DNA from 4 places in the Bacillus sp. FJAT-27231 genome. Region 2 is predicted to be linked to each of the others. Evidence: riboswitches for the same ligand, from Rfam matches in the RefSeq annotation. Region 2 holds a riboswitch; each other region holds the start of a gene.
What was found. A riboswitch is a leader RNA that binds a small molecule or an ion and turns the genes downstream of it on or off. The one in region 2 is predicted to bind S-adenosylmethionine.
Positions count from the first base shown of each region.

Region 1: another riboswitch for S-adenosylmethionine. It lies ahead of AC623_RS07480 (Na+/H+ antiporter NhaC family protein); the one in region 2 lies ahead of AC623_RS02660 (methyltransferase domain-containing protein).
Region 3: another riboswitch for S-adenosylmethionine. It lies ahead of AC623_RS05080 (methionine biosynthesis PLP-dependent protein); the one in region 2 lies ahead of AC623_RS02660 (methyltransferase domain-containing protein).
Region 4: another riboswitch for S-adenosylmethionine. It lies ahead of metK (methionine adenosyltransferase); the one in region 2 lies ahead of AC623_RS02660 (methyltransferase domain-containing protein).

Region 1 is NZ_LFZU01000001.1:1,577,460-1,585,530, forward strand. It holds gene pdxR (MocR-like pyridoxine biosynthesis transcription factor PdxR) at 1-1,050, shown strand, start outside; partial or broken gene AC623_RS20960 (transposase) at 1,070-1,244, shown strand; gene AC623_RS07475 (MFS transporter) at 1,336-2,517, shown strand; SAM riboswitch class I at 2,762-2,869, shown strand; gene AC623_RS07480 (Na+/H+ antiporter NhaC family protein) at 2,979-4,259, shown strand; gene AC623_RS07485 (zinc-dependent alcohol dehydrogenase family protein) at 4,824-5,816, shown strand; gene AC623_RS07490 (SH3 domain-containing protein) at 6,441-7,037, opposite strand; gene AC623_RS07495 (NADH dehydrogenase subunit 5) at 8,031-8,071, shown strand, end outside.
Region 2 is NZ_LFZU01000001.1:569,009-577,079, reverse strand. It holds gene pabB (aminodeoxychorismate synthase component I) at 1-500, opposite strand, end outside; gene AC623_RS02665 (aminoglycoside N(3)-acetyltransferase) at 657-1,469, shown strand; gene AC623_RS02660 (methyltransferase domain-containing protein) at 1,450-1,992, opposite strand; SAM riboswitch class I at 2,073-2,182, opposite strand; gene AC623_RS02655 (pyridoxal phosphate-dependent aminotransferase) at 2,286-3,482, opposite strand; gene AC623_RS02650 (carbon-nitrogen family hydrolase) at 3,580-4,365, shown strand; gene metA (homoserine O-acetyltransferase MetA) at 4,464-5,372, opposite strand; gene AC623_RS02640 (DNA topoisomerase III) at 5,513-7,675, opposite strand; gene AC623_RS02635 (GDYXXLXY domain-containing protein) at 7,858-8,071, shown strand, end outside.
Region 3 is NZ_LFZU01000001.1:1,066,833-1,074,903, reverse strand. It holds gene AC623_RS05095 (GlsB/YeaQ/YmgE family stress response membrane protein) at 59-316, shown strand; gene AC623_RS05090 (GlsB/YeaQ/YmgE family stress response membrane protein) at 351-608, shown strand; gene metC (cystathionine beta-lyase) at 658-1,827, opposite strand; gene AC623_RS05080 (methionine biosynthesis PLP-dependent protein) at 1,833-2,939, opposite strand; SAM riboswitch class I at 3,009-3,112, opposite strand; gene AC623_RS05075 (aliphatic sulfonate ABC transporter substrate-binding protein) at 3,182-4,183, opposite strand; gene AC623_RS05070 (ABC transporter permease) at 4,210-4,968, opposite strand; gene AC623_RS05065 (ABC transporter ATP-binding protein) at 4,952-5,737, opposite strand; gene AC623_RS05060 (NAD(P)-dependent malic enzyme) at 5,964-7,220, shown strand; gene AC623_RS05055 (pirin family protein) at 7,279-8,071, opposite strand, start outside.
Region 4 is NZ_LFZU01000001.1:3,180,850-3,188,920, reverse strand. It holds gene ytkD (RNA deprotection pyrophosphohydrolase) at 69-545, shown strand; gene AC623_RS15260 (alpha/beta hydrolase family protein) at 567-1,343, shown strand; gene AC623_RS15255 (DUF2584 domain-containing protein) at 1,369-1,611, shown strand; gene pckA (phosphoenolpyruvate carboxykinase (ATP)) at 1,651-3,237, opposite strand; SAM riboswitch class I at 3,476-3,641, shown strand; gene metK (methionine adenosyltransferase) at 3,789-4,988, shown strand; gene AC623_RS15240 (gamma carbonic anhydrase) at 5,016-5,543, opposite strand; gene AC623_RS15235 (alpha/beta hydrolase) at 5,679-6,488, shown strand; gene AC623_RS15230 (tetraprenyl-beta-curcumene synthase family protein) at 6,498-7,592, shown strand; gene AC623_RS15225 (LLM class flavin-dependent oxidoreductase) at 7,625-8,071, shown strand, end outside.

The DNA.
Region 1 (8,071 bases), 1.0 Mb from region 2:
GCTGTAGATCAATCTCACTTCCCTCTAAAAGTCTGGAGAAGAATCGCTAACCAGGTATTAGCATTACAAGAGAGCTTTCAATATGGAGAGCCTTTTGGGGAGATATGCGTGCGAGAACAGATTGCTGCGTATTTGTTTCAATCGAGGGGAGTAAAAGCAGAGGCAAATGCGGTTATTATCGGCAGCAGTACCCAGCAGATGCTCATATACCTTGGCCATATACTGAAAGATGATTTCGAAAGTGTCGTAGTAGAGGACCCTGGATATGATGGTGCAAGGGAAGCTTTTCATTTCCATCGCTTTTTGCTTGAAACCTTGCCAGTTTATGAAACAGGAGCCGATTTCACCCAATTAGAACAAATGACATCACGATTAATCTATGTAACGCCTTCCCATCAGAGCCCAATGGGGGTAAGTATGTCCATTCAACAGCGGCAAATGCTTATTCATTGGGCTGCCAGTATACAGGGATATATTATCGAAGACGATTATGACAGCGAATTTCGTTACACACAACGGCCATTTCCAGCTCTTGCTTCCCTTGATGCCACAAGGGTTATTTATCTGGGGAACTTTTCGAAGTGTTTCCTTCCAGGGATCCGTTTAAGTTATATGGTGCTCCCACAACCGCTATTAGATCGTTATAAAAATCACTTCCGTCATTTCGAGAGCACCACTTCACTTCTTAGCCAACTCACAATGGCTAAGTTCATGGAAGAGGGAGAATGGAATCGTCATATTAAGCGTATGCGTCTTGTTTATAAACGAAAGATGCAGCACTTAGTATCATTGTTAAAAAAAGAGTTCAAGCAAAGTATATCTATTATTGGCGAACAGTCTGGTTTGTACTTATTAGTCAAAGTACACACGAATCGTTCAGAAGAATGGCTCATCAAACAGGCTTCCGCTTATGGTGTTAAAGTGTATCCTATCTCACTATACGTCGTTAACAATCATTCTGATCAACCAGTTATTAAGCTTGGTTTCAGTAATCTTTCTGATGAGGAAATCCAACTTGGTATAAGCCTCTTAAAAAAAGCTTGGTTTTAAAAGTCTCAACCTTATCACAGCTGCTGGCATTTGTGAAGACGGATCGAAAGAAGTGCTGGCTTACACGATGGTCCCCAGAGAATCAGTGTTTGTCTGGAAAGGACTGCTGGAAGACATCAAAGAGAGAGGGGGAAGGAAGACGTAATATTGCCCGCAAAGTTCATGTAGCTGACCAGGCAGAGATCTGTGAAGATTGACTTCAAATCGGTTTTATATAAGCAAACTGGAGGTTCTTTTTCTTTTTGTAAAACATATTATTCAGCTTTATTTAAGAGGGGGGATATTATGATTCAAAGTTCTTGGAGAGCATTGGCGTGGATTGGATTATCAGAATTGTGTGCTTTAAGCTTGTGGTTTAGTGCATCAGTGATTGCCCCCGAACTAATTGAAGTTTGGAACCTTAGTTCCAATTCAGAAGCTTGGCTTTCTGCTTCTGTTCCTATCGGATTTGTAATAGGATCATTATTCAGTTCATATTTTGGGGTGGCTGACCGTTTTAATCCCCGAAAAGTTTTCGCAATTTCAGCATGTCTAGGTGCAATATTGAATGCTTCACTTATTCTAGTTGATTCCGCTTTTTTCGGTATTCTACTTAGGGTTTTAACCGGCATAACACTCGCTGGTGTATACCCAGTAGCTGTGAAAATTTTATCACAATGGTTTCCAAAAAATCGCGGATTTGCAATTGGAATCTTAATAGCAGCCTTAACATTAGGGTCATCATTACCTCATTTTGTTGTGATATTTTTTTCTTCGTTAAATTGGAAATTCGTGATCATTTGTAGTTCAATTTTGGCTTTATTATCGGCTCTAGTTGTCGCGTTTATTTTAGAAGATGCTCCAGTAAAATCGAAAAGATTGCCTTTTTCGTTAAAATTAATAAAAAAAGTAGTAGTGAATAAACCGGTAATGCTCGCGAATTACGGTTATTTTGGTCATATGTGGGAATTATATGCGATGTGGACATGGCTTCCTTCCTTTTTGGCAGCTAGTTTCTCAACCTATTCACCAGGAATTCCTCATTGGTTCATTGCGTTATCCTCTTTTATTTCAATAGGAATTGCAGGAGGGATTGGATGTATAGCAGGTGGACTAATCTCAGATAAAATAGGAAGAGCCAATTTAACGATTATTTCTATGCTGATCAGTGCTGCCTGTTCAATAGTAATAGGTTTTACATTTGGACAATTTATTTGGCTAACTCTAATAATCGCCATTGTTTGGGGGATGTCTGTCATATCTGATTCCGCCCAATTTTCTGCAGCAGTTTCAGAAATAGCTGAAGTTGATTATGTAGGTACAGCCCTTACTTTTCAAATGTGTATTGGTTTCCTGATTACTATATTTTCTATTAATCTAATCCCTATTATTCAGAGAATCGTTGGTTGGGAGTGGGTCTTTTCGGTATTAGCGATTGGACCTATTCTTGGAATGGTATTTATGGTCAAATATAGACGTTACGAATAGCTTTTTTACGGAACGCTGTTTACAATTTTTTGTTTATGAAAGTTTGACATAAAACAACCTCCTTTGTTATTTTATAATACTTTTGATGGTTGACTGGAGTAAAAATTTTCAGTAACGTTTATCCTTTTAAGCCCTAATATAATCTTCCATTCGTCATCCAAAAATATCCATAAAAATTTTGTTGATAAAGGAATAAAAATCTTGTAGTCTTTTATTTACTGTGACAAATGAATAAGATATTTTCTTCTTATCAAGAGAGATGGAGGGGCTGGCCCGATGAGATCTCGGCAGCGGAACTTAGTGATTAAGTTGCTGTGCCAAATCCAGCAAGCAAAGGCTTGCTAGATAAGAGGGGTGTTTTATAGATATAAGGCCTCTTCTTGTTGTTTCAAGAAGAGGCCTTTTTTCGGGGCAAAACTGGACAAAAGACGTGCCCTTTTTTATTTTTTGGAGGTGGAACCATGAAGAAAGGAAATCCATGGGCGCTAATCCCATTTGTTGTTTTTTTGATTTTATTTATTGGTTCAGGGGTTATGACAGGTGATTTTTATGCCTTTCCTGTCATTGTAGCCATTGCCATTTCGGGTGCTGTGGCTCTGGCGATGAATCGAAAAGAATCGTTTTCGAGAAAGGTTGATATTTTTTGCCAAGGAGCAGGAAATTTAAATGTCATGCTGATGGTTGTTATTTTTCTCTTGGCTGGAGCCTTTTCAGAGGTAGCGAAAGGCATGGGGGCAGTGGATTCCACTGTTAACTTTGCTTTATCGGTCGTTCCGCAAAACCTGCTTATCGTAGGCTTGTTCATCATTGCCTGCTTCATTTCCCTGTCAATGGGTACATCAATGGGAACGATTGTTGCACTGGCGCCAATTGGAGTTGGGATAAGCGAGCATACTGATCTTGCCATGGCTTTAATAATGGCGGCGATTATTGGCGGTTCGATGTTTGGCGATAATTTATCCTTTATTTCAGATACCACCATTACTGCCACTCGTTCACAAGGTGCGCAAATGAAAGATAAATTTAAGGTAAATTTTTGGATTGTGTTGCCGGCAGCTGTTGTTACAGGCATTATTTTAGGCGCTATCACAATGGGTGAAACGGCACAAGTAGAGCATTTAAACTATAATTGGGTGAAAATTGTTCCTTATGTTTTGGTTATTATTTTTGCGTTAGCTGGAATGAATGTTTTCCTTGTTTTGGCATTAGGGGTTGTTCTGGCCGGAGCTGTAGGCTTAGCGGATGGCAGCTATCATGTAATGAGCTTTTTGCAAAAGATTGGTGAAGGCATGGCAGGCATGTATGAAATCGCCTTTCTTGCGATATTAATAGCTGGAATGGTGGAGGTTATTAAATTTAACGACGGGATTGATTTTCTGCTTCACCTTGTGACACGAAGGATTAAATCAAAAAAGGGTGCTGAATTTGGGATTGCCGGTCTCGTGGGCTTAACGGATTTATCGACGGCCAATAATACGATTGCTATTTTAATCACCGGTCCGCTTGCAAAAAATATTGCTGATCAGTATGGGATTGAGCCGCGAAAGTCCGCGAGTATATTAGATATTTTCTCCTGCTCGACCCAAGGCCTTCTGCCATATGGAGCCCAATTATTGGCAGCTGCAAGTGTAGCCGGAATATCGCCAGTGAGCATCCTTCCATACTCTTTCTATCCAATCCTTATAGGAATCTGTGGAATCATCGCTATTCTCATGGGATACCCGACAAAAAAGAAAGCCTGAACTTCACCACTTTAAATTAATGGGGCCTGTCCTCCAGTTGTTAAAAAAGGTAAAGTATTAGTGCATCAGTCATGGCCTTTGAAAGTATGGAAATTTGGAACCTTAGCTTTAATTCAGAAGCTTGGCTTTCTGTTTCTGTCCCTATTGAATTTATAATAAGATCATTATTTAGTTCATTATTTTTGGGAGGCTGACCGTTTTTAGTCCCCAAAACTTTTTTTAACTTCGTCATTTCTAGGTGTAATACCGAATATCTAACAAGTTTTAATCGATTAGGCCTCTTTCGCTATTCTACTTAAGGTTTTAATTGAAATAACATTCGCTTGTGGGAAGTTTTATCACAATGGTTTTCGAAAATTGCGCGTTTACAATTGAAATCTTCATAGCAGTATTAACATTAGGGGCATCACTATCTCATTTGTTCAGCAATCGGGCGCTTTCCTGTAGCAGGGATTAGCGCTTATTTCCATTTTAGGGCCAGATTGTTGTAGACTATCTAGACGAGGCAGTTGAAGTGAAGAGGATATAATTAAATAATCTGATTTATATGAAGGAGACATAATGTTGGATGCAAAATGTATTAAATTCTATGAATTCGGTAGTCCTAGAGATGTAGTAAGAGTGGAGTCTAAAAGTATTCAGCCACCAAAAGATAATGAAGTCCTTGTTCGAATGTTAGCTCGCCCTATCAATCCATCTGACTTAATACCGATTAGAGGGTCATATTCTCATCGGGTTTCTTTGCCAAATATTCCGGGATATGAGGGAGTTGGTATAATAGAAGACGTCGGTCCTTTAGTTTCCCATCATTTTATTGGTCAACGTGTTCTACCTTTGCGAGGGGAAGGTACATGGCAAGAGTTTGTTAAAACATCATCAGAATTTGTGGTTCCTATACCTAATTCGATTGATGATTTTACAGCAGCACAGATGTATATTAATCCAATTACAGCATTGGTAGTATGTACCGAAGTTTTAAAATTAAAACCAGATGATGTTTTATTGGTTAACGCATGCGGTTCTTCTATTGGGCATGTTTTTGCCCAATTATCGAAAGTTTTAGATTTTCGGTTGATTGCAGTTACTAGAAATAATAAGTATATGGAGGAATTGCTTCATCTTGGTGCTTCTTATGTGATTGATACATCTCAACATGACTTAAATGAAGTCGTTATGGAATTAACTAATGGGATGGGCGCTGATGCTGCTATTGACTCTGTTGGGGGTTCAGATGGAAATGCATTGGCTTATTGTGTAAAGCCTAACGGAAATTTTTTAGCCATCGGCCTTTTATCAGGGATACAAGTGAATTGGGCAGAAATTATAAAAAAGGCTAAAGTGAATGCTAATATGTTTCATTTACGAAATTGGAATAAAAATGTTTCAGCAGATAAATGGCAAGAAACCTTCCATCGCTTAATAAATCTAATAAGTGATGAAAAATTATGTTTGATGACGGTAGATTCTCAGTATGATTTATTAAATATAAAAAGGGCTATTAAAGTTGTTGAATCTTCTAAAAAGACAAAAGGGAAAGTGTTTTTAACTAGCTATTGAGTTACTAATTTTCAATTAATATTAATAAATGAGGTCTATTGTGGAGTAACATAAATAGGAAATGATCAAACTTTTTTATAAAAGCATAATCTAATTGAAAATATTTAAGAGCATGTTTTGATCCATCTTTTTTCAAAACATGCTCTTTTCTATGACCATTTGTCAAGGTTATTAGTACCAATGTGATCAAACTTTATTTTAAAATAACACCCGGCTTTTTGCACTATTCTTATTTCTTATGAATAAACTAATTTATATTCATAGGTACGCCGCTTTCACTTAACTAAGATATGGCCGTTGATGAGCTGGACAAATGTCTGGCTTTTTTTACGGGTTATTTATCTAAAGGGCTTTATAAGGTACTGAAGATAGACAGTCTTTGAATCCGTTCTACATTCATTGAAGCCTTAAAAGTCGCCGTACTTTTTGCAGGCTGCACTTTCCCAGCTTGTGATTAAAGACGCAGCCAGCGAATGTATAAGAGTCCTGCGCGATAAGGGGAGAACCCAGTCGTAGGCAGTCCACCTTGCATTTCAAGGAAACTCTTGGTCTCTCGTGCTTTCGAGATGGTTAATGAATGAATATTTGTCTATATTTTTTCATTATCAAAATTGCCATGTTCCTTTATTTGAAGTAGGTCCCGTCAAACGTTGCCGCTGCCCCATGCCAATATAGACAAGCAGATGATTCCTTTAGCCGGATAGAGTTTCCTTGATGGGTAAAGGTTATGCGGCAGTAAGGGTCCTTAGAGAAGGAGGATTTTGTATAGCCAGAATAGGTGGCTTTCCCGTCTTTTCTCTTGGCAGTTCCTTGAAGATCTCCGACATGCCCGCCCATGACAACATGAATATCAAACTTGAAGCTAGAGGCTGTTTCATGGGTAATCAATAATTTTCCAAATTCAGTCTGCCATTTCCCGCTCCACTTTTTTGTGGAAGGGGAAGTGGGTGTTATCGCTTTTAAATACCTTGAAGCGACATACCCCGCTTTGTTTTTATATTTAATTTTTGACCAGCCGCCAGGCGCTGTACTATATACATACACGATAGTCCCATTTTTCAGAGAGCCCACGATTTTGGCTCTTGGACTTGGCTTCTCTCGTACATTCAACGTAGTTTTTACCTTCACAGTATAGTTTCCGGTGCTGGCTGCTGTTAGCTTGGCAGAGAGCAATGTGATGGATAAAAAGAAAATCACCATCAATAGGAATATTTTCTTCACAGGGAACTCCTCCTTTTACAAAAAAATCCATCCCATTGTATTGTACCACGGGGGTGTTGTTGTCTTTTGGTATTTTGAACGACATCTTCCGTCATTATAAACCAGTATTCTATTGAACCTGCCTTTCATACAATCGTGCCATTAGACGCCGACACAACATAGATGAGAAATGAAAGGGGGGAATGATAGAATAGCGGCTTCTGGAACGAGTAACAAGCGGAAGAAAAAGTAGAAATAAAGAGAGTAAAGAGGCAGATTTGCAATAGAGGATATTGTGTCCGTGTAGTTTGCTGGCACTGGGGATGAGGGATATGGCGGTGGATGATCTATCAAGTGGCTAGAGCAAAGAGGAAGAACAGGAGAATTATCTAAGTATAAAACATATAGGAGAGTCATAGACGATAGCTTACAAAAATATGTTATTTATTAAAAAAGAAGTTGATGCTTCATTCTGCATATTCCAACATCCTAAGTTAGATCCTATTAAAAGAGTACATGAGGGCTTTCTTGTTGACAAATTTTAAAAAATGTCCTATCTTATACTTACTTAATAATCGAAAGATGTTTATTTTCTCCTTTTTAAACAATCTGGGCTTTAGCATTCTTTTAATATGTAATATTGACTGGATGAAAAAGCGTCCTAATATAAAAAAGGAAGAGTAGCGTAAATCGATTTATTTCATAACCAACAGATTAAATTTGAGTTATACCGATATTTTCTTTAGAAGGAAGTTAAAACATAAAGTAAAATAACCTATAAAAAGGTAGCTCTTCAAAAAACTTTTCGGAAGTTAGTTGAAGTGAAGCCGACAACTTTAATAATTCAATGATTTAAAATAATCATTGAATTATCGAAGCTGTCGGTTTTTTTATTGGAAAAATAATATTTAACTAGTAAAAGTAAACAAAACTGTATGAAATTACAGAAAAACATCACCTAAATTAAAAAGGACTTCTTGTACGTTAACGTTATTTAAAAAGGGAGAATTTGAAATGTTAGTTTCGCTGAGTTTGTCATCATTGTTAACATTATT
Region 2 (8,071 bases):
GCTTCCTTGAGCTTTCTTTCTGCCTCTGTTTGATCTTTCTCAATAGCCAGCAGCCAAAGCGTTGTTGTTTGATGATCAAATACAGCCCATTCATCAAACACTTGAAAATAAAGAAGTGGAAGATCAAGATCATCTTTAGCACATTCGGGTAATCTTTCAATATAACGAGCGTAATCGTAGCTAATATACCCAATAGCCCCGCCTTGAAAGTCGGGCAGCCTCTCTTGTTTGGGGATCTCAAACGTCTTCAGCCAGCTCTCCAATTCTAATAGCGGCAATCCTGTTCTTTCTTCTGTTTTTTCGGCGGTCTGTATTTCAATACCATTTCTATTAGAAAAAACAACCGCGAAAGGTGCCAGTCCGGCTATGCTATAACGGCCACCCCTCCCACTTTCAAGCAATACATGATGAGTCTCATTCTTGGTTAACCATTTATATTGATCAAAAAATTTTTCGTTATCATAAGGAATGGTTCGAGAAAATACACGGCGTTCATTCACTAGCTTTCACCCTTCTTCGTCGTAGTCTCTCTCATCATACTAAACAGAGAAGAAAGAAAAAAGTAGAGAAAGATCATTTTTTGTTACAGCTCTATGCATGCAATTTTTGATCTTTTATAATAGAAGGAAAATAAATAAAAATAAAGGAGAAAAGCGATGACAGGCAGCCATTTAGTTCGTCAAACAACATCCCTTATTACAACCGAAACATTAAAAAAGGATTTGCATTCTCTTGGAGTTATGCCGGATACAGTTCTGATGGTCCACTCCTCCCTGCGATCACTCGGGTGGATAGCGGGGGGAGAAATTACTGTCATTCAAGCCTTGATGGCAGCCGTTACGGATAATGGCACCATCGTCATGCCGACGCAAACGACTCATAATTCTGACCCTAAGTATTGGCAGAATCCTCCTGTTCCAGAAGAATGGTGGCCCGGTATCCGTTATTTCATGCCTGCTTATTTACCGGATATTACCCCAACTATTGGGATGGGCCGGATCGCAGAAGCATTTCGTACGTTTCCAGATGTAAAGCGCAGTCTGCACCCTTCCGCTTCTTTTGCTGCCTGGGGGAAATACGCTTCCTTTATCATTGATAACCATTCGATTAATTTTGCTTTTGGGGAACAATCTCCACTTGCGCGGCTGTATGACCTTGATGCCTCTATTTTGTTCATTGGCACGGACTACAGCACATGTACAGCGATGCACCTTGGCGAATTCCGCGCCAATGATGGGCGCAAAGCTTTTAAACAAGGTTCAGCTATGATGGAAAACGGTGAGCGAGTATGGAAAACATATATGGAACTTGAAGAAAACTCCGAACAATTTAATGATATTGGCCGAGCCTTCGAGAAAGAAGCTGCCGTAACAAATGGGATGGTTGCCCAATCACCTTGCAAGCTTATTCAGATCCGTCCGCTCGTCGATTTTACTTCTCGTTATCTTACTAACCTTTCAAAACAATAAAACGGTTCACCGCAGCAGGAAAAGCAGCTCCGTCAATCAGCTCTGTCCACCCCTGTTCGACAGCTTCAGCAAGAGAGAGGGCGGTTATTTGCTGAACAAAAATTGCTTCAAAACCGATTTCTCTTAAGAAATCCCAATAATCTGGGAGATTTCTTACATACCTTGCTCCCTTTGCATGCTGCAACGTAGCCGTTTCAGCCAAATCAATGACGAGGCGACCTCCCGGCTTCAACAAGTGAAAGCTTTTTCTCAACCACGCTTCCCCTTCATCAAGAAAATGGATGTCAAGCTGAGCGGCAGCGACATCAAACTGCTCTTCGTTGGAAGTGAAAAGAAAAGGAGAAATCGTCGTAATCTCCGCTTTTTCCGTTGTGAGGCTTGTTAAGGCAGGAGACAAAGCTTCTCCTAGCCATAAAATCCTTTCACTTGGCTGAACACTCATTGTTTGTAAAAAGCTTTCTGCTGATACCGTCCATTCTAATACACTTTCTTTTGTGAATTTCCTTTGATTGATTACTGTCATTTCCCATTCCTCCCTTTCTAACGATCAAGACAAAATAAAAAACCTCTTCAGATAAGAAGAGGTTTGCGAACTATTCCACTCTCTTATCTGTCAGCTGACGCTGCAAGAATTAGCACCGTGCTCGCATTCTATATGCGAGTCGGTTGCCGGGCTTCATAGGGCTTGTCCCTCCACCTGCTCTTGATAAGACATCGTTTCTATTCAATTTAAGTAGACTTTATGTGTCTAAAATAAGGTTAATTGTATTCTGAATGAACGAACTAGTTTTTCAATTCATTCGAATTATTGCATGTTTATGATCGGCTGTCAACCTGCTTTTTAAAAATTTCAAGTTGAGCGAGACGATGGACCGCCTCTTTAATTTTTTCTTCAGAGGCTACGAGACCAGCACGTACGTATCCCTCCCCAAGCTCACCAAAGCCAATCCCCGGTGCAACTGCTACGCCTGCCTCTTCTAGCAAAAGATCACTAAATTCTTCCGATGTGTATCCCTCTGGCACTTTTAGCCAAGCAAAGAATGATCCTTCTGGTGCTGTCACTTTCCAGCCAATTTCATTCAAACCGCTAATCAGAAGGTTACGGCGCCTTTCATACATGGCTTCCTGCTTATGTACTTCGTCTTGCGGCCCGAGTAAGGCTGCAGCTGCAGCTTCTTGAATGCCGCCGTACAAACTGCAGTGCAAGTGATCTTGAATCAGCTCTAGAGCAGCAATGACGCTTGGATTGCCAACAGCAAAGCCAACTCTCCATCCCGCCATGTTATACGTTTTTGACATCGTATAAATTTCGATCCCATTCTCTTTGGCTCCTTCAACTTGAAGGTAGCTAACCGGTTTCTTGCCGTCAAAACCAATCGCTCCATAAGCAAAATCATGAACGATGCAAATTCCATGTTCATCGGCAAATTGGATTGTTTTCTCAAAGAACGCGGAATCCGCCATTGCTCCGGTCGGATTATTAGGATAATTAATAAATAAAAGCTTTGCTTTTTCTAATACTTCTTTCGGAATCTCTTCGTATCGAGGAAGAAACCCGTTCTCTTCTTTAAGCGGAAGCATATGCATATTAGCACCCGCAAGCGCAAGGCCCGACCAATAATCTGGATAGCCTGGGTCTGGAACAAGCGCCACTTCTCCTGGATTTAATAAGCATTGCGGCAGCTCAACAAGTCCTGCTTTTCCACCAATGATGAGCGCCACTTCTCTTTCTGGATCAAGCTCGACGCCATATTCTCTTTGATAAAATTCAGCACAAGCCTTTTTGACATGACTATACCCTCTAAAGGGTGAGTATTTATCATTAACCGGGTTATCAACAGCTGTTTTTAGCGCTGTTTTTATATGACTAAATACCGGCTGATCAGGGCTTCCCTGTGCTAAGTTTATAATTTCACGCCCTCCAGCTGAGGCATTATTTATTCTCTGGCCCAATTTAGCGAAGAATTGCTCCGGCAGAGCCTGAAGCCGATTAGCCGTTTCAAAAGTCTTCATGTATGCAGCCCTCGCTTTCAAATTATAGTTAATAATGGTATAACGAAAGAGAAAGAAAGTAAAGTAAGAATTTTCGGAAAGGAATGTGGGGGCTGACATGAAATTAAAAACGGCTATTATCCAAATGGATATTGCGTACGGTCATCCGGAGGAAAACTATAAACGGGCAGAAGGATGGCTGCAAAAGGCGGCAAATGAAGGCTGTCAACTAGCAGTACTGCCTGAGCTATGGACGACCGGCTATGATCTAACAAGACTCGATGAAATTGCAGATAGAGAAGCAAGCCAAACGATTGCTTTTTTATCAGAGCAAGCTAAAAAGCACCAAATGCACTTAATCGGCGGATCCGTAGCGAACGAAACAGCGAATGGTGTTGAAAACACTCTGCTTGTTATAAATAAACAAGGCGAATTGTTAAAAAAATATAGCAAGCTGCATTTGTTCCGCTTGATGGAGGAAGAAAAGTTTTTGAAGGCTGGTGAAGGTGACGGGCTATTCACACTAGAAAATGCCCAAATGGCCGCCTTTATCTGTTACGATATTCGCTTTCCTGAGTGGTTAAGAAAACATGTGCTTTCAGGAGCAAATGTCTTGTTTATCCCTGCTGAATGGCCGCTTGCCCGCACAGATCATTGGCGGACACTGCTTATTGCCAGAGCCATTGAAAATCAAAGCTACGTTGTCGGCTGCAACCGCAGCGGCGAAGATCCAAAAAATAAGTTTGCTGGCCATTCTATGATTATTGATCCTTGGGGAGAAATTATTGCCGAAGCGGGCGAAGAAGAAGAACTGCTCATTGGTGAAATTGATTTAGCAAAAGTGCCGGAAATAAGAGAACGCATTCCTGTTTTCGAAGATCGCCGCGCAGAGTTTTATCGTTAATCACGAAAGAAGCCTGGGAAATTTCCCAGGCTTCTTTCATAGTGTAGCAATATTGTAGAAAGCTAGCCAGAATAGATCAGGCGTCGCCCCTTTCGCTTTCAATCCCACTCGTATGGGGTTTCTTGATAGACATAGTAGTTCAGCCAGTTGGAGAACAATAAATGAGCATGTGAACGCCATTTGTTAACAGGTTTTTTTGTCGGATTATTGTCCGGGAAATAATATTTTGGCATGTCAATGTCGAGCCCCTTCGCTAAATCCCGCTCGTATTCTTCAGCCAGTGTTTGCACTTCGTACTCTAAGTGCCCCGTAATCATAATATGCCGCTCATCTTTTGACATGATGATAAACGCTCCTGCTTCTTCGGAAGAGGCAAGCAGCTGTAAATCTTTATGAGCCTTGATTTTTTCCTTCTCTACGTCCGTATAACGAGAATGCGGGGCATAAAAAATATCATCAAACCCTCGCATTAATTTAACAGTCGGCTCATTGACTGTATGACTAAAAATACCGGAACACTTTTTCGGCAATTCAAATTTACCAATGCCGAAGTAATGATACAGTGCTGCCTGAGCCCCCCAACAAATGTGGAGCACGGAAGTAACATTTGTTTTCGCCCAATCCATAATTTTTTTGAGCTCTTCCCAATAGTTGACTTCCTCAAATTCCATTAGTTCAATTGGGGCTCCGGTAATAATCATTCCATCCACTCGTCTGTCCTTCACTTCATCAAATGTTGTATAGAATTGTTCCAAGTGAGACTTGCTTACATTTTTCGATTCATGTGTCGCCGTATGCAGGAACGATACGTTTACTTGAAGCGGTGTATTGCCGAGCAGCCGCAAAAGCTGTGCTTCTGTTTTCTCTTTTTCTGGCATCAGATTTAGAATTAAAATATTTAAAGGACGGATATCCTGGCTGCGTGCCCGGTCAACATCCATCACGAAAATATTCTCTCTCTCTAGAATTTCCCGTGCTGGTAATTCCTGCGGTATATTAATCGGCATTTGTCTACCCCCTCTTAGTTTTGAATTTTCAATAAACTATTATAGACAGCACTCTTAAAAAAATACAAGAATTGTTTTTGATGGACAAACGAATGAGCACTAAAAACCTGCAAAGAAATCTTTCTTTGCAGGCGGGTGGATTACTTCAATTTTAATTTCGCTAAAGCATCCGCTAAAGCCGTATTCATCGGTTCGTCTTTTGATTGCTTTTTCAAATATTTATTCACATCTTGCTTCGTTGCTTTATTTCCTGATTGTTTCTTTCTTCTCTCTTGGAAGGCTGTCAGTTTTTCTCGATATCCACACTTACAAACAAAGATCTGGCCCTTTCCTTCCCCGCGCAGCTCTAGCTTTTTGTGGCAGTTCGGACAGCGGGCATTCGTTAATTTAGCTACGTTCTTGCGATAGCCGCACTCTCTGTCCTGACAGACGAGCATCTTTCCTTTTTTCCCATTGACCTCGAGCAATAATTTCCCGCAATCCGGGCACTGGCTGCCTGTTACGTTATCATGCTTGAACTTTTTCTCGCTGTTTTTAATTTCGTTCGTTACCGCTTTCGTGTAATGGCTAATCTCTTTCATAAAATCCTGTGATTTCAGTTTTCCTTTAGCAATCGCCTCTAGTTTCTGCTCCCATTCACCTGTTAAAGCCGGCGACTGTAATTCACTCGGTACTAATTCCAATAACTGTTTGCCTTTAGAAGTGATGAAAATATCTTTCCCCTTTTTTTCAATCAAAAAGGTATTAAAAAGCTTTTCAATAATATCAGCTCTTGTTGCAACTGTTCCAAGCCCGCCGGTTTGGCTCAATGTTTGTTTTAACTGCTTATTCTCTTCTTCCATATATTTTGCCGGATTTTCCATGGCGGATAGAAGTGTCCCTTCATTAAAGCGAGCAGGCGGAGTCGTTTCACCCTGAGTAGCCGTTAACGTTGTGACTTCCCATTCCTCTCCTTCTTTAACAGGAGGAAGTGAAGCCTCATCGTCTTCTTCTTTTCCGTATACTTCCTTCCAGCCAAGGGAGGCAATGACCTTTCCTTTTGCGGTAAACATTTCTGATCCAATCTTTGCCTCCACCGTTGTCTGCTCATACTCAAACGGCGGCAGTAATACAGCTAAAAAGCGCTTTACAATTAAATCGTAAATCTTTCGTTCTTTATCACTTAAATCACTAAGAATAGCGGTCTGCTCAGTAGGAACAATCGCATGGTGGTCACTTACCTTGGCGTCGTTAATAAATGATTTATTGGGCTTAATGCCATTCTTTTTGACTTTAGCAGCAAATTTCGCATACGGATTAATTTCGACAGCTTCCACTCGTTCTTTTAGCGTGTCAGCCATGTCACTGGACAAATAACGAGAATCAGTCCGCGGGTATGTGACGAGCTTATGCTGTTCGTATAACTTCTGCATAATAGACAGCGTTTCTTTCGCTGAGTAGTTAAAGATTTTATGAGCGTCACGCTGGAGCTCTGTCAAATCATACAATTCTGGTGCGTAAGACTTTTTCGCCGCTTTTTTGACAGAGGTGATGACAGCTTTTTCTCCACGGATTGCCTTTAAAAGCTGATCTCGTTTCTCCTCAGAGAAAGTCTTTGTATCATTTGACTTTTCGTCTTTCCATGTTAACTTCATATCGCCGGCAATCGCTGTTATTCCATAATAGCTTTTTGGCTTAAATTGTTTAATTTCCTCTTCTCTTTTTGCAATCATCGCCAATGTCGGTGTCTGGACACGCCCACAGGAAAGCTGGGCATTAAATTTTGTCGTTAAAGCCCGAGTTGCATTAATCCCGACAAGCCAGTCAGCTTCCGCCCGTGCTACTGCCGAACGGTATAAGTTCTCGTACTCCCGCCCATCTCGTAACTTTTTAAAGCCTTCACGGATCGCTTTATCAGTAACCGAAGAAATCCATAAACGCTTTACTGGCTTTTTCACATGGGCCTTATCGATAATCCAGCGGGCAACAAGCTCTCCCTCACGTCCGGCATCTGTAGCAATCACAATATCTTTCACATCTTTACGGTTCAGCTGTGCTTTCACTGCTTGAAACTGCTTGCCCGTCTTCTTAATCACCACAGTTTTTAATTGGTTTGGCATTAATGGCAAATCTGCTAAGTTCCACGTTTTATATTGATCACCGTACGCCTCTGGGTCAGCATGAGTGACGAGGTGTCCAAGTGCCCACGTCACGATGTATTGATCTCCCTCTAAAAAGCCGTTTCCTTTTTTGCCGCACTTTAACACGCGGGCAATATCACGGGCAACAGACGGCTTCTCAGCTAATACGACTGTTTTACTCATAGTAACATCCTTTCATTTTTACGCTATTCGTATTATACCATTGTTTCGCTAAGTGGCGGTCACGTTACCTGTCATCTAGCCGAACTAGTAAAACTCGTGACTTCTTTCTCTTTTTCCTTTATATTTGGTAAAAATATAATATTTTAGCATATTTATCTATTATCTAGAAAGGAGTGATCGTCATGCTGTTGCAAAAACGCGGTGACATTCCCTATATTCTCGGCTTGATTTTTTTAGTCGCCGGAGTTATTTACTTTTTTGCCTCCAACTGGCCGCTTTTAGATCGTCCTGTAAAAATCGGACTCAGCATGCTCATGATTGCTGCCAGCTTTGGTATGGCACTTATTTATAAAAAAAGCACAACGTTTTCCTATTTGAGTAATTGGTGGTTATTCG
Region 3 (8,071 bases), 500 kb from region 2:
CTATTCGGGAATAAATAAACCAAGCACGGAATAATAAAAAAAGTAAGGAGGAAACAAAATGGGCTTTATAATGTTTTTAATCGTTGGAGGAATTATCGGCTGGTTAGCCGGTCTAATCTTAGGTAAGGATATTCCTGGAGGTATTATTGGTAATATTATTGCTGGTATTATCGGCGCTTGGATCGGTGGTGCGCTTCTTGGCGATTGGGGTCCAGATATCGGCGGTATGGCAATTATCCCAGCGTTAATCGGTGCGATCATCCTTGTGTTTATTGTTAGCTTTATTATGAGAAGTATGAGCCGTGACCGTGCTTAACTATTTTAATAAAGTAAAGTAAGGAGGAAACAAAATGGGCTTTATAATGTTTTTAATCGTTGGAGGAATTATCGGCTGGTTAGCCGGTCTAATCTTAGGTAAGGATATTCCTGGAGGTATTATTGGTAATATTATTGCTGGTATTATCGGTGCTTGGATCGGTGGTGCACTTCTTGGCGACTGGGGTCCAGATATCGGCGGTATGGCGATTATCCCAGCGTTAATCGGTGCGATTATCCTTGTGTTTGTTGTTAGCTTTATTATGAGAAGTATGAGCCGTGACCGTGCTTAATAATGATAATAGAAAAAACCGGAAAGCATCGGCTTTCCGGTTTTTTCTATTATAAAGAAACAGGTGATTCTACTGCTTTAAAGGCTTCTTCAAAATCAGCGATTAAATCTTCCACCGATTCCAAGCCGACTGACAGCCTTAACAAGCCATCCGTAATCCCTCTTTTATATCGCTCTTCTCTCGGCATAGCAGCATGGGACATTTTTGCCGGATAAGATAAGATTGACTCTACCGCCCCAAGGCTCACCGCAAACACCGGGATTTTCACATGATTAACAAACTTCCGTACGGCCCCTTCATCCTTTAATTCAAAGGAAAGGACAGCTCCGGGTCCAGTGGATTGATAAGAATGAACAACATGCCCTTCATGATCGGACAATCCAGGGTAATACACTTTTTCTACTAGCTCATGTTGTTGTAAAAATTCGGCCAAGGCTTGCGCTGATTTAGAAGATTGCTCAAGACGCACGTGAAGAGTTTTTAACCCTCGAAGCACGAGCCAAGCATCTTGAACACCAAGTACAGCGCCGAATGAATTTTGCAGAGCGTACAAGCGGTCGCCAAGCTCTTTATCCTTTGTGACAGCAAGTCCAGCTAGTACATCACTGTGACCGGATAAAAACTTCGTAGCACTGTGCAGAACAAGATCAACACCAAGATCAAGCGGACGCTGTAAAGCTGGTGTCAAAAATGTATTATCGACAAATGTCAGACAGTTGTTTGCTTTTGCCAATTTAACAATTCCTTTGATGTCCGTCACTTTTAACAAAGGGTTAGACGGTGTTTCCATGTAAATTAATTTTGTGTTTTCTTTTATATTGGAGGCGACTTCATGTAAATTGGTCATATCCACAAATGTATGGTCAATCCCAAAACGATTGAGTACAGTTGTGACCATGCGATACGTACCGCCATACACATCCTCCGTAATCAATATATGATCTCCTTTAGAAAGCAGAAGGAAAGCAGTAGAAATCGCTGCCATGCCTGATGAAAAAGCAAATCCGCGCGTGCCGCCCTCTAGCTCAGCGATCGCTGTTTCTAGTGCTTCTCTTGTCGGGTTCCCAGAACGGCTGTAATCATAGCTGCCGAACCGATCGAAATCCTTTTGGTGAAAGGTAGAAGCATGCTGAATGGGTACACTAACTGCTCCCGTTCCTTCATCAAATTTATGGCTGTTGTGTAATAGTTTCGTTTGAAAAGAATACTGCTCACTCATTATCTTCACCCCTTCATTTTGTTAAACGCTTGTGTTAAATCAGCAATTAAATCCTCTGCATGTTCAATTCCTACTGAAAAACGAAGCAGCCGGTTACAGACACCGTTTTGAATCCGCATCTCTTCCGGGACATCCATGTGTGTCTGTGTCGCTGGATACGTAATAAAGCTCTCTACTCCACCGAGGCTTTCAGCAAACGTAATTAGATTCAAGCTTCTTAAAAAGTCATCCACCCACACTTCCGACTCTAAGCGGAATGATAGCATTCCTCCTCGTCCCGGATAGAGAACATCTGTCACCTCCGGACAACATCGCAGAAATTCTGAGACTTGTTTTGCGTTCTGCTCGTGCTGCTTCATACGCAGGCTCAGTGTTTTCATACCGCGGATTAACAGCCAGGAATCAAGCGGTGCTAAAACGGCTCCAATAGCATTCTGCATTTCTCCTACCGACAAGGCCAGCTTTTCTCCTTTCACTGCAATCAAGCCGGCCAGCACATCATTGTGCCCGCCTAAATATTTCGTCGCACTGTGGATGACAATGTCAGCTCCTTGCGTTAACGGACGCTGCAAATATGGCGTGTAAAACGTATTATCCACAATGAGCAGCAGCCCATGCTCTTTCGCTAATCCTGCCACCAACTCGATCTCTACCTCCTGCATGAGCGGATTAGTAGGTGTTTCAAGAAAGATGACTTTTGTCTTTTCTGTTATTTTCTTCTTCACTTCGTTGATATCTTGAAAGCTGTCATAGACAAATGACAGTCCAAACTTTTTCCACCCTTTCTCAAATAAGCGATACGTCCCGCCATATAAATCGGCGGAAACAAGCCACTCATCCCCTGGTTCAGCCAATGCCAGCAGAGTTTGGATCGCCGCCATCCCCGATGAAAAAGCAAACCCAGCATCGCCGCCTTCCAAATCTGCAATGGCTTGCTCTACAATTTGCCGTGTTGGATTTCCTGTGCGGATATAATCATAACCCGTTGAACGTCCAATTCCCTCATGACGGTAAGCTGTTGAAAAGTAAACGGGTGCATTGACTGTTCCTGTTGCTGTTTCACTGCGATTTCCAATTTGTGCTAGCACTGTATCGATGTGTGTATGTGACATGTTCTTCTCTCCTTTATGTATGCCTAAAAATAAAAAGCCTTCTTAAGAAGAAGGCTTTTTAATATCTTCCTCTCATCTTTCGGGATGGATCCCGCTGGAATTAGCACCTTGACTTTACGCAGCCGGTTGCTGAAGCATCATCGGGCCAGTCCCTCCGCTTCTCTTGATAAGAACTTATAAAATTTTGACTTTTTTTAAATGTACAGTAAAAAGATCGAAATGACAAGAGTTTTTCTAATATTTTATTTTTTCGCAAATTGTTTATCGATCAATGCATCGAAATCAGGCTGCTCTTTCAAGAATTTCAAGTCATAAGAAGAGTTAGCAAACTCTTGCACAACTTTTTCATTCACATCTGCTGTGTACGTAATTCTTTCCCATGCACTATCGACAACGTCTTTTGCCAGTTCTTGCTTCGTATCCTTTTTAATCGCTGCAATCGTTAGCTTCTTCGCCTCTTCAGGATTGCTGTTAATAAAATCGATTGCTTTTTTATGAGCATCTACAATGTGCTGCACAAGCTCTGGATCCTCTTTAATTAATTTGCCGCTTGTCACAAGTACAGAGTTAGGCAGTGTTGTACCAAAAGAAATTTCGTCGCTATCTACAATAATTTTTGCTCCTTCTTCTTTCACGAGCAAAGAGCCCCAAGGTTCAGGAACAGCCGCAAGATCGACTTTACCAGATTCAAATAAACCGGCATATTGAGCTGGCTTTCCAGTCGTGTGCTTTAAGCTGCCGCCAATACGATTTGATTCAAGCCCAAAATCTTTTATAAATGTTTCCATTTGCACGTCATGTGTACAACCCACACCAGGAGTGATAAATGTTTTACCGGCAAAGTCTTTAACTGAATTAATGCCGCTGCCTTTACGAGCAACGATAACCGTACCGCCTGAAGAGCTGCCGGCCACAATTTTCACGTCGGCTCCATTCGTAAAGTTATTCATAACCGGACCAGGCCCAACAAGCCCCGCCTGAACGTCTCCTGTTTTCAATGCCACCATAAAGGCTCCGCCATCTGGAAAAGATTTATATTCAACATCCACGTCTTTGCCAAGCGCTTCTTCGTAGTACCCTTTTTCTCTGGCGATCATAGCCGGTACATGGTCAAGGTTTGGAAAATAACCGATGACCACTTTCTTTTTGCCTTCTGATTTTCCCTCTTCTGCCGAGTTGCAGCCGGCTAATACACCAACTAGCAAAAGCATAATGAAGCCAACATAGCCAAGCTTCTTCTTCATGTTGTTTCCCCCATTAACTAAAAATATTAATTTGTTTCAAGTCCCCAGCGCCGCATAACATTTTTCTCCACTCTTTGGAAGAATGCATAATCGACGATGCTTCCAATGACGCCAATTAAAATCATGACAGCAATCACGAGGCTCATGTCCCCGAAGTCAGAGGCATACTTTAACGTATAGCCTAGTCCTGGCCCTGTACTTAAAATTTCAGCAGCCATCAACGCCCGCCACGCAAATGCCCAGGCAAGCCTTATTCCAGTGACAGCATAAGGAATAGACGCTGGGAAGATCACTCTCATGAACAAGTCAATTCCCCGTGATCCCATTGTCTGCGCCGCCCGAATATAAAGCGGAGCTACACTCTTAATGCCCATTCGCATATTGATCGTCATCACAAGTGTACCGCCAAGAACGACAATGAAAATAACTGATTTTTCATTTAAGCCAAACCACATAATAGCAAGCGGCAGCCATACGATGCTCGGTACGCTTTGGAGAGCCAAAATAAGTGAACCAAGTGTTTCATCGGCGGTTTTTGATTTAGCTAATAAAATGCCGATGCCAATTCCCAATACGAGAGAAATAAGCAACCCGACAAATAGACGCTCAAAGCTTGCTATTAAGTCATAAATTAATGTTTTGTCTTCAAATCCGCGAACGAGTGCCTGCCAAACATCTGTCGGCTTTGGCATGACATCCGGCGTCCAGCCGCCTGCCCGCACGATTCCTTCCCAAGCAATTAATAAAACGATAAAGAAAACAAGTTGTTTAATGATTCGCTGCATAGGCTAGTTCCTCTTTTACTACTTTGTCAATTTCATTTTTTAATAGCAAGCTAATTTTCTTTTCAAGCTGGATCACTTCTTTTTGATCAAACCTTCTTGGTCTTGGGATATCTACTGGAATATCCGCAATGATTGTTCCTGGCTGTGTACCCATGACGATGATTCGGTCTGATAACTTAATAGACTCCGAGATGCTGTGAGTAACAAACAAAATCGTTTTTCGTGTCTCAATCCAAATTTTTTCAAGCTCTGCATGCATGCGCGCCCGTGTCTGCTCATCTAATGCACCAAATGGTTCATCCATTAACAGTACTTTTGGGTTCATAGCCAGCGCTCTGGCAATAGCTACACGCTGCTGCATTCCTCCTGACAGCTCATGAGGATAATGGCCGGCGTAATGAGAAAGCTGCACCATTTGTAAAAATTTACGCGCCGTTTCTTTCGCCTCTTTTTTGCTCATTTCCTTTTTTAGAGGAAACATGACATTTTCTTCTACGTTCAGCCACGGGAATAAGGCGGCTTGCTGAAACACCATCCCCCGGTCTTTCCCCGGCTTTTTAATTGGTTTCCCTTCGAGCTTAATTTCACCGGAAGTCGCTTCACTTAAGCCCGCTACCATCGATAACAACGTTGACTTCCCACAGCCTGAAGGACCAAGTATGGAGACGAACTCCCCTTCATTTATCGTAGTGTTTACATCAACCAGTACATCATTAACTACTTTATTATTAACAAACTGCTTATTAATACCATCTATGTGTAAGAACATAAGATCACCGTCTTTTTAAATTAATCATATTTATCTAATCGGATTTATTTGTATTATATACTGTATGCATAGAAAGTCAATTGTTTACTAAAAATTTTTTACATTTAATTAAATTTTCTGATTTTTCCGTTGATTATCCTTTCGGGATGTTATAGAATAAAACACATTACTTCTTGAAACGAACTGAAAAACATCACGGCTTATTAATTAAGGAGAAGAGGAGATTATGAGAAATTTAAAAGAAGAAGCACTAGAAATTCATCGAAGCCATCAGGGAAAGCTGGAAACGAAGGCTAAATTAAACGTTAAAAATTTAAAGGATTTGAGCCTCGTTTATTCCCCTGGAGTCGCTGAGCCCTGTCTTGCCATTCAAACTAACAGCGAAACAATTTACGATTACACAATGAAAGCGAACACTGTAGCTGTAATTTCTGACGGTACTTCTGTATTGGGGCTTGGAGATATCGGAGCAGATGCTTCTTTGCCAGTTATGGAAGGAAAAGCCATACTTCTAAAAAACTTTGCTGGTGTGGATGCCTTTCCTCTGTGCCTTGACACGCGCGACCCTGAAGAGTTCATTAAGACAGTGAAGCTGCTCACCTCATCTTTTGGCGGAATTAACCTTGAAGATATAAAAGCACCTAACTGCTTTTTCATTGAACAGCGCTTGAAAGAAGAGTTGAACATTCCTGTGTTTCATGACGATCAGCACGGTACGGCCATTGTAACACTCGCTGGCTTGATTAATTCACTTAAACTCATTAACAAGTCTTTTAATGAGATTAAAGTGGTTATTAATGGAGCAGGCGCAGCTGGGATTGCTATTACCAAGCTGTTAAACAATTTCGGGGTAAAAGAAATCATCATGTGTGATACGAAAGGAGCTATTTATAAAGGACGCCCGTACGGAATGAATCCAATCAAAGAAGACGTAGCCGCCTTTACGAATCCTGACCGGAAAGAGGGTACTTTAGAGGAAGTAGTGAAAAACAGTGATGTCTTTATCGGTGTTTCCGCCCCAGGAGTATTAACTCCTGACATGATTCGTACGATGAAAAGAGATCCAATTGTCTTTGCGATGGCGAATCCGAATCCAGAGATTACACCTGATGAAGCGAAGGCAGCGGGTGTAAAAGTGATTGGTACAGGCCGGTCAGACTTTCCGAATCAAGTAAACAATGTCCTTGCCTTCCCAGGCATTTTCAGAGGAGCACTTGATACGCGTGCCTCCGACATTAATGAAGAGATGAAAGTAGCGGCAGCCTATGCTATTGCCTCACTTATTTCTGACAATGAGCTGGCAGCAGATTATATTATTCCATCTGCTTTTGATGCCCGGGTTGCTCCTGAAGTAGCAGCGGCTGTGGCACGTGCCGCGATCGAATCAGGCGTTGCCCGCAAAAATATTGATATTGATTCCTTACGCACGAAAACCTATCAGCTTTCTGCTATTCAAGTTCAGCCAGCTGAAGTTGTTTTTTAATGGAACAAAGAAGCAGCCACAGTTCTGTTATATACAGAGCGCGGGCTGCTTCTTTTTATCAATTTGCTGGCGGGCCAAACTTCCCTTCTTGATAATCCTGAAAAGCCTGACGAATTTCTTCGCGGGAATTCATCACAAATGGCCCATGTGCTACGATAGGATCACCATGTGCCTGACCAGAATAAAGAAGGACCCTCGTTCGCTCTAAAGCTTCTATCCGAAAAGCTGTTCCTTTTGTTAAATTAGCTGCCTGTCCTTGTTTGAGAATCACTTTTGTTTCGCCAAATGATGCCTGTCCACCCAGCACGTATAGGAAAGCCGTGTCTTCATTCGGCAGCTCATGGGTATACGTTTCATTGGCAGGCAGGTTGATTTCCACCATAGAAAAAGGAACGAGCGGCTTCATTGGGCCTCCTTCTCCAGCAAAAAGACGAACAGCGGCAGATCCTATCTTTTTTACTGGCACGTCTTCTGCATAAATATCCTGATAGAATGGTTTCGATTCTTTCAGTTCAGCCGGCAAGTTCAGCCACAGTTGCAGGGAATGAACAATATCGTCACCGACCGCTTCTTCAGCGTGCCGTGCTCCGGCCCCTGCATTCATATATTGAACATCACCCGGTCCAAGAATGCCTCTTCCACCTTTGTTATCAATATGTTCTAGCCGGCCATCGATCACATATGTCACCGTTTGAAATCCTTTATGCGGATGATCAGAGAATGTTCCTCTCTTAAACCAATCTTCAGCCAGCATAATAAAAGGATCCATTTCATACATTTTATCCGGCGGCAGAACGAAGGCCTGTTGAATATGCGGAAACCCTCTTTCGTTAAACTTTACCTTCCATGAT
Region 4 (8,071 bases), 2.6 Mb from region 2:
AATTCAAACTGAAGAAACTTTACAAGCAATCTGTTTGTGAAGGTTGACGATAGAAGCAGGGGGAAGGCATGGTTGAATTCATCGATAAAAATGGCTGCCGGGTGACACTCGCTTTTCAGCGTGAGGCCTTTTCATTGTCAGCCCGGCATGTCATTGTTTTTTGTCGCTTTGAGGAAAAGTGGCTGCTGACACTTCATCCAAAACGCGGATTAGAATTTCCGGGAGGCAAGGTAGAGGACGGGGAGACAATCGAGGAGGCAGCAAGGCGCGAAGTCTTTGAAGAGACGGGAGCGCTTGTGGAGGAGCTGAAGTTTGTAGGTGAGTATTTTGTCAGGCGGTCCAAAAACCCTTTTGTAAAGGCGGTTTTTTTTGCAAAAATAGGGAAGATAGAAAGAAAAGATGATTATTTAGAAACAGAAGGCCCGGTTTTGTTCGGAGAGAACTTACTCACAGAAAGAATGAACGACTGTTTTAGCTTTTTGATGCAAGATGAAGTAGTCGAAAAGACGTTAGACGTTCTAAAGGAAAAACAATGGCTGAAATGACGATAAATGTGTGGTGATAATATGAAAAGAATCATTGAGCGCTTTCGTTTTCCTTCTCCAAATCCGCATGTTGTTCTGTCTATGATTACTTATTGGTCAGGTGGACTAAAAGTCAAAGGCTTACTCGCAGAGCCGGCAGCGGAAGGTACATATGATGGTTTTCTTTATTTACGGGGAGGCATTAAAAACGTCGGCATGGTTCGTCCAGCACGTATTGCCCAGTTTGCCTCTGAAGGTTTCATTGTTTTTGCTCCTTTTTATCGCGGTAATCGCGGGGGAGAAGGAAATGAAGATTTTGCTGGAGAAGATAGGGAAGATGCTTTTGCTGGCTTTGAATTATTGCAGGCCCACCCGCGTGTAACGAACCGAGTACATATCTTTGGATTTTCCCGAGGCGGCGTTATGGCCTTGCTTACGGCCATTGAAAAAGAACAGGCCGCTTCTGTCGTGACGTGGGGCGGCGTGTCCGATATGGTGTTAACCTATGAGGAAAGAAAAGATTTACGGAGAATGATGAAAAGAGTGATCGGCGCAAGCCCTTATAAGCAGGAAGAGCTATACAGCTGGCGCACACCACTTTACCAGCTTGAGAGGTTAAAAGCCCCTGTGTTAATTATTCACGGGCTAAAAGACGAAAATGTTTCACCTGAGCATGCGTTTCGCTTGGAAGAACGGTTAAGACAGGTGGAACATCCGGCTGAAACGTGGTATTTTGATCAATATGATCATTATTTCCCACCGGCTGTAAACCGGAAAATCGTGACAGATTTATGCGCTTGGATGAAAAAACAACGATAAAAAGAATGCCAAGGAGGGGAAGGGCATGGGGATGCCAATGGAATTAAATACAATCATCGTGACAAAAGGAAGAGAACAGAGAAAGGAAGAAAATTTGTTTTCTCTGAAAAAAGAAGGTTATCGGCTTTATCCAATTGATATTCCAATTAATGTATATAAAACAAAAGACGGGGATATTACCGGAACGGCTGTTATTGAAAAAGTAGAGTGGCAAAAAGATCAAACAGAAATCCTTTACAGGCTCGTTTCCTTAAATTCAATCAACTAATAAAAAGGCACCGGAATACGGTGCCTTTTTATTGGATATTTAGATTTGTGGTCCGCCAAGTTCGATAATTTCTTTCGAAACGTTATTGAACTTTTTGAAGTTTTCACGGAACTTGCCAGCAAGTTCTGCAGCCTTTGTCATGAAGGCATCTTCGTCTGCCCAAGCTTTACGCGGAATTAGAACTTCATCCGGTACACCCGGTACGTGAAGCGGAATTTGCAGGCCAAATGTTTTTGTTGTATACGTTTCAACGTTATTTAATTCGCCTTCTAGAGCTGCTTGAACCATTGCGCGTGTATAAGCGAGTTTCATACGAGAACCAACGCCATATTCGCCGCCAGTCCAGCCTGTATTCACGAGGAACACCTGAACGTTGTGCTCATCGATTTTCTCACCGAGCATTTCCGCATAGCGTGTTGCTTCAAGCGGAAGGAATGGTGAGCCGAAGCATGTAGAGAATGTTACTTGCGGAGAAGTGACTCCACGCTCTGTACCAGCAAGCTTAGATGTGTATCCGCTCAAGAAATGATACATTGCTTGCTCTTTTGTTAACTTGCTGATTGGAGGCAGAACGCCGAATGCATCAGCTGTTAAGAAAATGATTGTATTTGGATGACCGGCTACGCTTGGGTCAACGATGTTATCAATTGCTTGTAATGGATAAGCAGCACGAGTATTTTCTGTCAAGCTGTTATCATTGTAATCTGGAATGCGGGATTGTTCATCAAGTACCACATTCTCAAGGACCGAACCGAAACGGATCGCATCAAAAATTTGTGGTTCTTTTTCACGAGAAAGTCCGATTGTTTTAGCGTAGCAGCCGCCTTCAATATTGAACACGCCGCTCGCAGACCAGCCATGCTCGTCATCACCGATTAAGCGGCGATTTGGATCAGCACTTAACGTTGTCTTACCTGTACCTGAAAGACCGAAGAACAATGCTACGTCACCTTCATAGCCAACGTTTGCTGAGCAGTGCATAGATAAGATGTCGTTTTCTGGAAGTAGATAGTTCATTACAGAGAAGATTGATTTTTTCATTTCTCCTGCATATTCCGTTCCGCCGATCAACACAATGCGGCGCTCAAAAGAAATGATAACGAATGCTTCTGATTTTGTGCCATCTACTGCAGGATCTGCTTTGAAGTTCGGCGCAGATACGATTGTAAAGCCTGCTTGATGATCTTTTAATTCTTCTTCAGTCGGACGAATGAAAAGCTGATGAGCAAATAAGTTATGCCATGCGTATTCATTGATCACTTGGATTGGAAGACGGTGAGCTGGATCAGCCCCTGCAAATCCTTTGAATACGAATAGTTCTTCTTGCTCCTTTAAATAGTTGATCACTTTCGTGTATAATTGATCAAATACTTCTGAAGAAATCGGTTCGTTCACGGGACCCCAATCAATTTTATCTTTTGTTGATGGTTCTTCAACGATAAACTTGTCTTTAGGAGAACGCCCTGTATACTTTCCCGTTTCAGCACTTACTGCTCCAGAAGCAGTTAGAACGCCTTCTTTGCGATTAAGTACTTTTTCTACGAGCAGCGGCACAGATGGCTGCATTGTTACGTTAGCACCTTTTAAAAGTTCCAAAATTTCGTTTGAAACACTAGCAGTTTTCATAAATAAATAACCATCCTTTATCTGAATTTAAATGAATTGGCATCTTAATCGTTTACTCAAAAATAGTATAACACATTACATTTAATAGTCTATACTATTCATTTATTTTTTTTTGTGACTTTTTATTAACAAATTGTTCCCTTCTTTATGAAAAGAAACCGGAAAAAACAAAGAGATTTTACACTAAATCTGTTGACATTGCCAGAGGGATTACGTATGATGTAACCTTGAACGGATACTCTTATCCTGAGCTGGCGGAGGGACAGGCCCAATGAAGCCCGGCAACCTGCTTGATTATAGGCGGCAGTCATAACAGAGACTGACCAGCACTTATATCATTATAAGATTATTTTCAAGACAAAGGTGCTAACCTGCAGCAAGGGCAAAACCTTGAGCGATAAGAGTGAAAGGCCTATGTTGACAAGACCAACCTTTCCTCTCTTTATTTCAGGAGGGGTTTTTTTATTTTTAAAAGGATAAACTTAGGGAAAATGAGTACCGTACCATTAACGATCGGCAGTTTCGTTGATCATTTTTAAGGAGGAAGTTTCATGACTAAAAATCGTCGTCTCTTTACTTCAGAGTCAGTTACTGAAGGGCATCCGGACAAAATTTGTGATCAGATTTCTGATGCCATCCTGGATGAAATCTTGTCAAAAGATCCAAATGCACGCGTAGCGGCAGAAACATCTGTTACAACTGGGCTTGTACTCGTAGCAGGGGAAATTACAACATCTTCTTACGTGGACATTAATAAAATCGTTCGTGAAACAGTAAGAGAAATTGGCTACACACGTGCAAAATATGGATTTGATGCAGACACTTGTGGTGTGCTGACATCTATTGATGAGCAGTCTCCTGACATTGCAGCAGGGGTAGACGTTGCTCTTGAAGCTCGTGAAGGCCAAATGAGTGATGAAGAAATCGAAGCGATTGGCGCAGGCGACCAAGGCTTAATGTTTGGCTTTGCTTGTAATGAAACAAAAGAATTAATGCCGCTGCCGATTTCACTTGCTCATAAATTGTCCCGCCAGCTGACAAAAGTAAGAAAAGAAGAAACGCTAAATTATTTGCGTCCAGATGGTAAAACACAAGTAACCGTTGAATACGATGAGAACGATAAGCCAGTAAGAATTGACACTATCGTTATTTCAACGCAGCATCATCCGGAAGTAACGCTTGAACAAATTCAAAGCGATTTGCGTGAGCAAGTGATTAATCCAGTTGTCCCAGCTGAATTAATTGATGAGAATACAAAATTCTTTATTAATCCAACGGGCCGTTTCGTTATTGGCGGACCTCAAGGGGATGCTGGTTTAACTGGCCGAAAAATCATTGTGGATACATACGGCGGATATGCACGCCATGGCGGTGGAGCATTCTCCGGTAAAGATCCAACAAAAGTAGACCGTTCAGCAGCTTATGCCGCTCGTTATGTAGCGAAAAATATTGTTGCTGCTGGCCTGGCTGATAAATGTGAAGTGCAGCTCGCTTATGCGATTGGTGTAGCACAGCCTGTATCGATTGCCATTGATACATTCGGTACTGGAACGGTTTCTGAGGAGCAGCTTGTGGAACTTGTTCGCAGCAACTTTGATCTTCGTCCAGCTGGTATCATTAATATGCTTGGACTTCGCCGTCCGATTTACAAGCAAACAGCAGCTTACGGACATTTTGGCCGTACAGATGTCGATCTTCCATGGGAAAGAACAGATAAAGCTGACCTCTTAAAAGAACAAGCAGCAAACTAATGAAAAATCAAAAAGCCTGGAGACTTTTTAATAGTCTTCAGGCTTTTTCTGTATACTTTTATAATATTGTCCTTTTTCTACATATTCTCTTACAATGCGTTCCATGTCTTTTCGGTCTTCCTCGTTCACTGGACGAATGACTTTTGCTGGCCGTCCGAATGCGACAGAGTGAGGCGGAATGACCTTGCCTTGTGGAACGAGACTGCCAGCTCCAATAAAGGCACCTTCACCGATTTCAGCATTGTCAAGAATAATGGATCCCATCCCAATAAGAGCATTTTTTCTAATTTTACAGCTGTGCAGGATTACCTGATGGCCAATCGTGACTTCATCTTCAATGATGAGAGGATTGTTTGGGCTTTGGTGAAGCACGGAATTATCCTGAATGCTGACTTTTTTCCCAATCACAGTGGGAGCTACGTCTCCTCGAATAGAGGTATTAAACCAAACATTGGTTTCTTCGCCGATTGTCACGTCGCCGGTAATGGTTACGTAATCCGCTATATAAGCGGAATCAGCAATTTTCGGTGTTTTATTGTTATAAGGATAAATCATCTTTCTCCCCTTCCTTTATTTGTCCCGCCAAAGATAAGCAGGATCAATTTGCTTATTATTTTAACTAAAACGATTTGATTTGTATAATAGAAGGTAAAAAGTATAGGACTATAAAAAGCCGGAGGAAGATGCGTGATGTGGAAATGGGAAACAAAACAACAGCCGAAAGGTGTCATCGTTATGATTCATGGAGCGATGGAGCATCATGGCCGTTATGGCTGGCTGATTGAAATGTGGCGCAGAAACGGCTTTCATGTGGTAATGGGCGATTTGCCTGGCCAAGGTATGACATCGAGAGCACAAAGAGGACACATTTCATCTTTTAATGAATATATCGAGGAAGTAAAAGACTGGGTACAGGCAGCCTACCAGTTTGATTTGCCTTTATTCTTATTAGGACATAGTATGGGAGGGCTAATTGCCATCCGGCTGCTTCAGGAAATGGAAGTAGAAACGGCAGGGGTTATCTTATCTTCCCCTTGTCTTGGGATGATTCACACCCCGCCAAAGATTGTCGACATTCTATCGCATGGGCTAAATTCACTCTCTCCTTCAGTAAAGTTTTCTTCTGGATTGACAGTCGAAATGGCGACAAGAAATGAAGAGGTTAGACAAGCTGATAAAGAGGACATGCTGTATGTGAACAAAGTGTCCGTTCGCTGGTACCGTGAACTGCTTCAGGCGATGAAGACAGCCGACTTAAAGACAGGGGCAGTGCCAGATGTTCCGCTTCTCGTTATGCAAGCAGGACATGACTTAATCGTTGATAAAAAAAGTGTGAGAAAGTGGTTTCATCGTCTTGATTTATCAGAGATGCACTATAAGGAGTGGCCGGGTCTTTATCATGAAATATTTAATGAACCGGAACGGGAAGAAGTCTTTCACTATGCTAAGGGATTTGTAGAAAATAGACTGCGTTTATTAGGGTACGTGATTGAGGAATGAGGTGACAAAATGCCAGTCCCGATGACACCGTTGCACTTAATGCATAGCATGTATAAAAGGGTCTTTCCGATTGTTCATGAACAGCTATGTTATTGGAAAGCAAAAGCGAAAGAGATTCCAAATGAAGAATTGCGCCGCCAGGCTCTCTCCAGTATTACTCATAAAACATTTCATTGCGAGGGAGGGGCTGTGCTGGCATTATTGTCGGGGAAAAACTTTACAGAAGCTATTCGCTTCATTGTTGCCTATCAGACGATTAGTGATTATCTTGATAATCTTTGTGATCGCAGTACGTCGCTTGATCCAGCTGATTTTGCGGCTCTTCATGAAGCGATGGAAGATGCTTTGTCACCAGGGGCGCCGCTGCGCCATTATTATCGCTATCGCTTAGATCAAAATGACGGCGGCTATTTAGTCGAACTAGTCAAGACGTGCCAGTCCGTGCTCGCTGAAATGATGGGCTATGAAATCATTTCTCCTTTTCTCAAAGAATTATGTCGCTATTACTGTGATTTACAAATACACAAGCACGTAAAAAAGGAAGAGAGAGAAGAGCGCTTAATCAAATGGTTCAAAGAGAATCAACGCGATTGGCCGCAGATGGAATGGTACGAATTTTCCGCCTGTGCGGGTTCAACACTTGCCATCTTCTGTTTAGTAGCATATAGCTTAGATGAACCGTTAACGTCTAAAGAGGCACAGCAAATAAAAGAAAGCTACTTCCCTTATATTCAAGGGCTTCATATTTTGCTGGATTATTTTATTGATCAGCAAGAGGATCAAGAAGGCGGCGATTTAAACTTTTGTTTTTATTATCAAAATGAGGAGCAATTGTTCCAGCGGTTCATTTATTTTATAGAGCAGGCGGACGAACGGGTAAATGGAATAAAGCATGCGAAATTTCACCGGCTGGTCAATCGGGGGCTACTTGGCATGTATTTATCAGATTCAAAGGCCAATGAGTATAAAGGTATTCAAGAAATCTCTAAAAAAATAATTCGCAGAGGCGGAGCAGCCTCTCGATTTTTCTATCTAAATGGACGTACATACAGGCGGATGCAACAGTGGTTTCCGCACTGGTTTGGAAAGCATAGGGTTCATTAGAAGACAGTGAATGAGAATGGAGGCGGTCTACAGTGGGATTGAAGTTAAGCATATTAGACCAATCACCAATTTCAGAAGGAATAACAGCGGAAGAAGCATTAGCAGAAACGGTCAAACTAGCTAGCCACGCCGAAAAGCTGGGGTATGAGCGTTTCTGGGTGTCAGAGCATCACGATGCTTCCACCCTTGCCGGATCTTCTCCGGAAGTACTGATGGCCTATTTAGCAGCGAAGACCGAAACTATCCGGATTGGCTCAGGCGGAGTGATGCTGCCTCACTACAGTTCTTACAAGGTAGCTGAAAATTTTCGGATGCTTGAAGGACTGGCGCCAGGCAGAATTGATGCCGGAATCGGAAGAGCACCCGGCGGCATGCCGATCGCTTCATTGGCACTTAATAGAGGAGAATACCGTCAAGTTGATCGTTTTTCTGAACAAGTGGATGAATTGTTGACTTATCTTGCTGGGGATGAAGAGAGC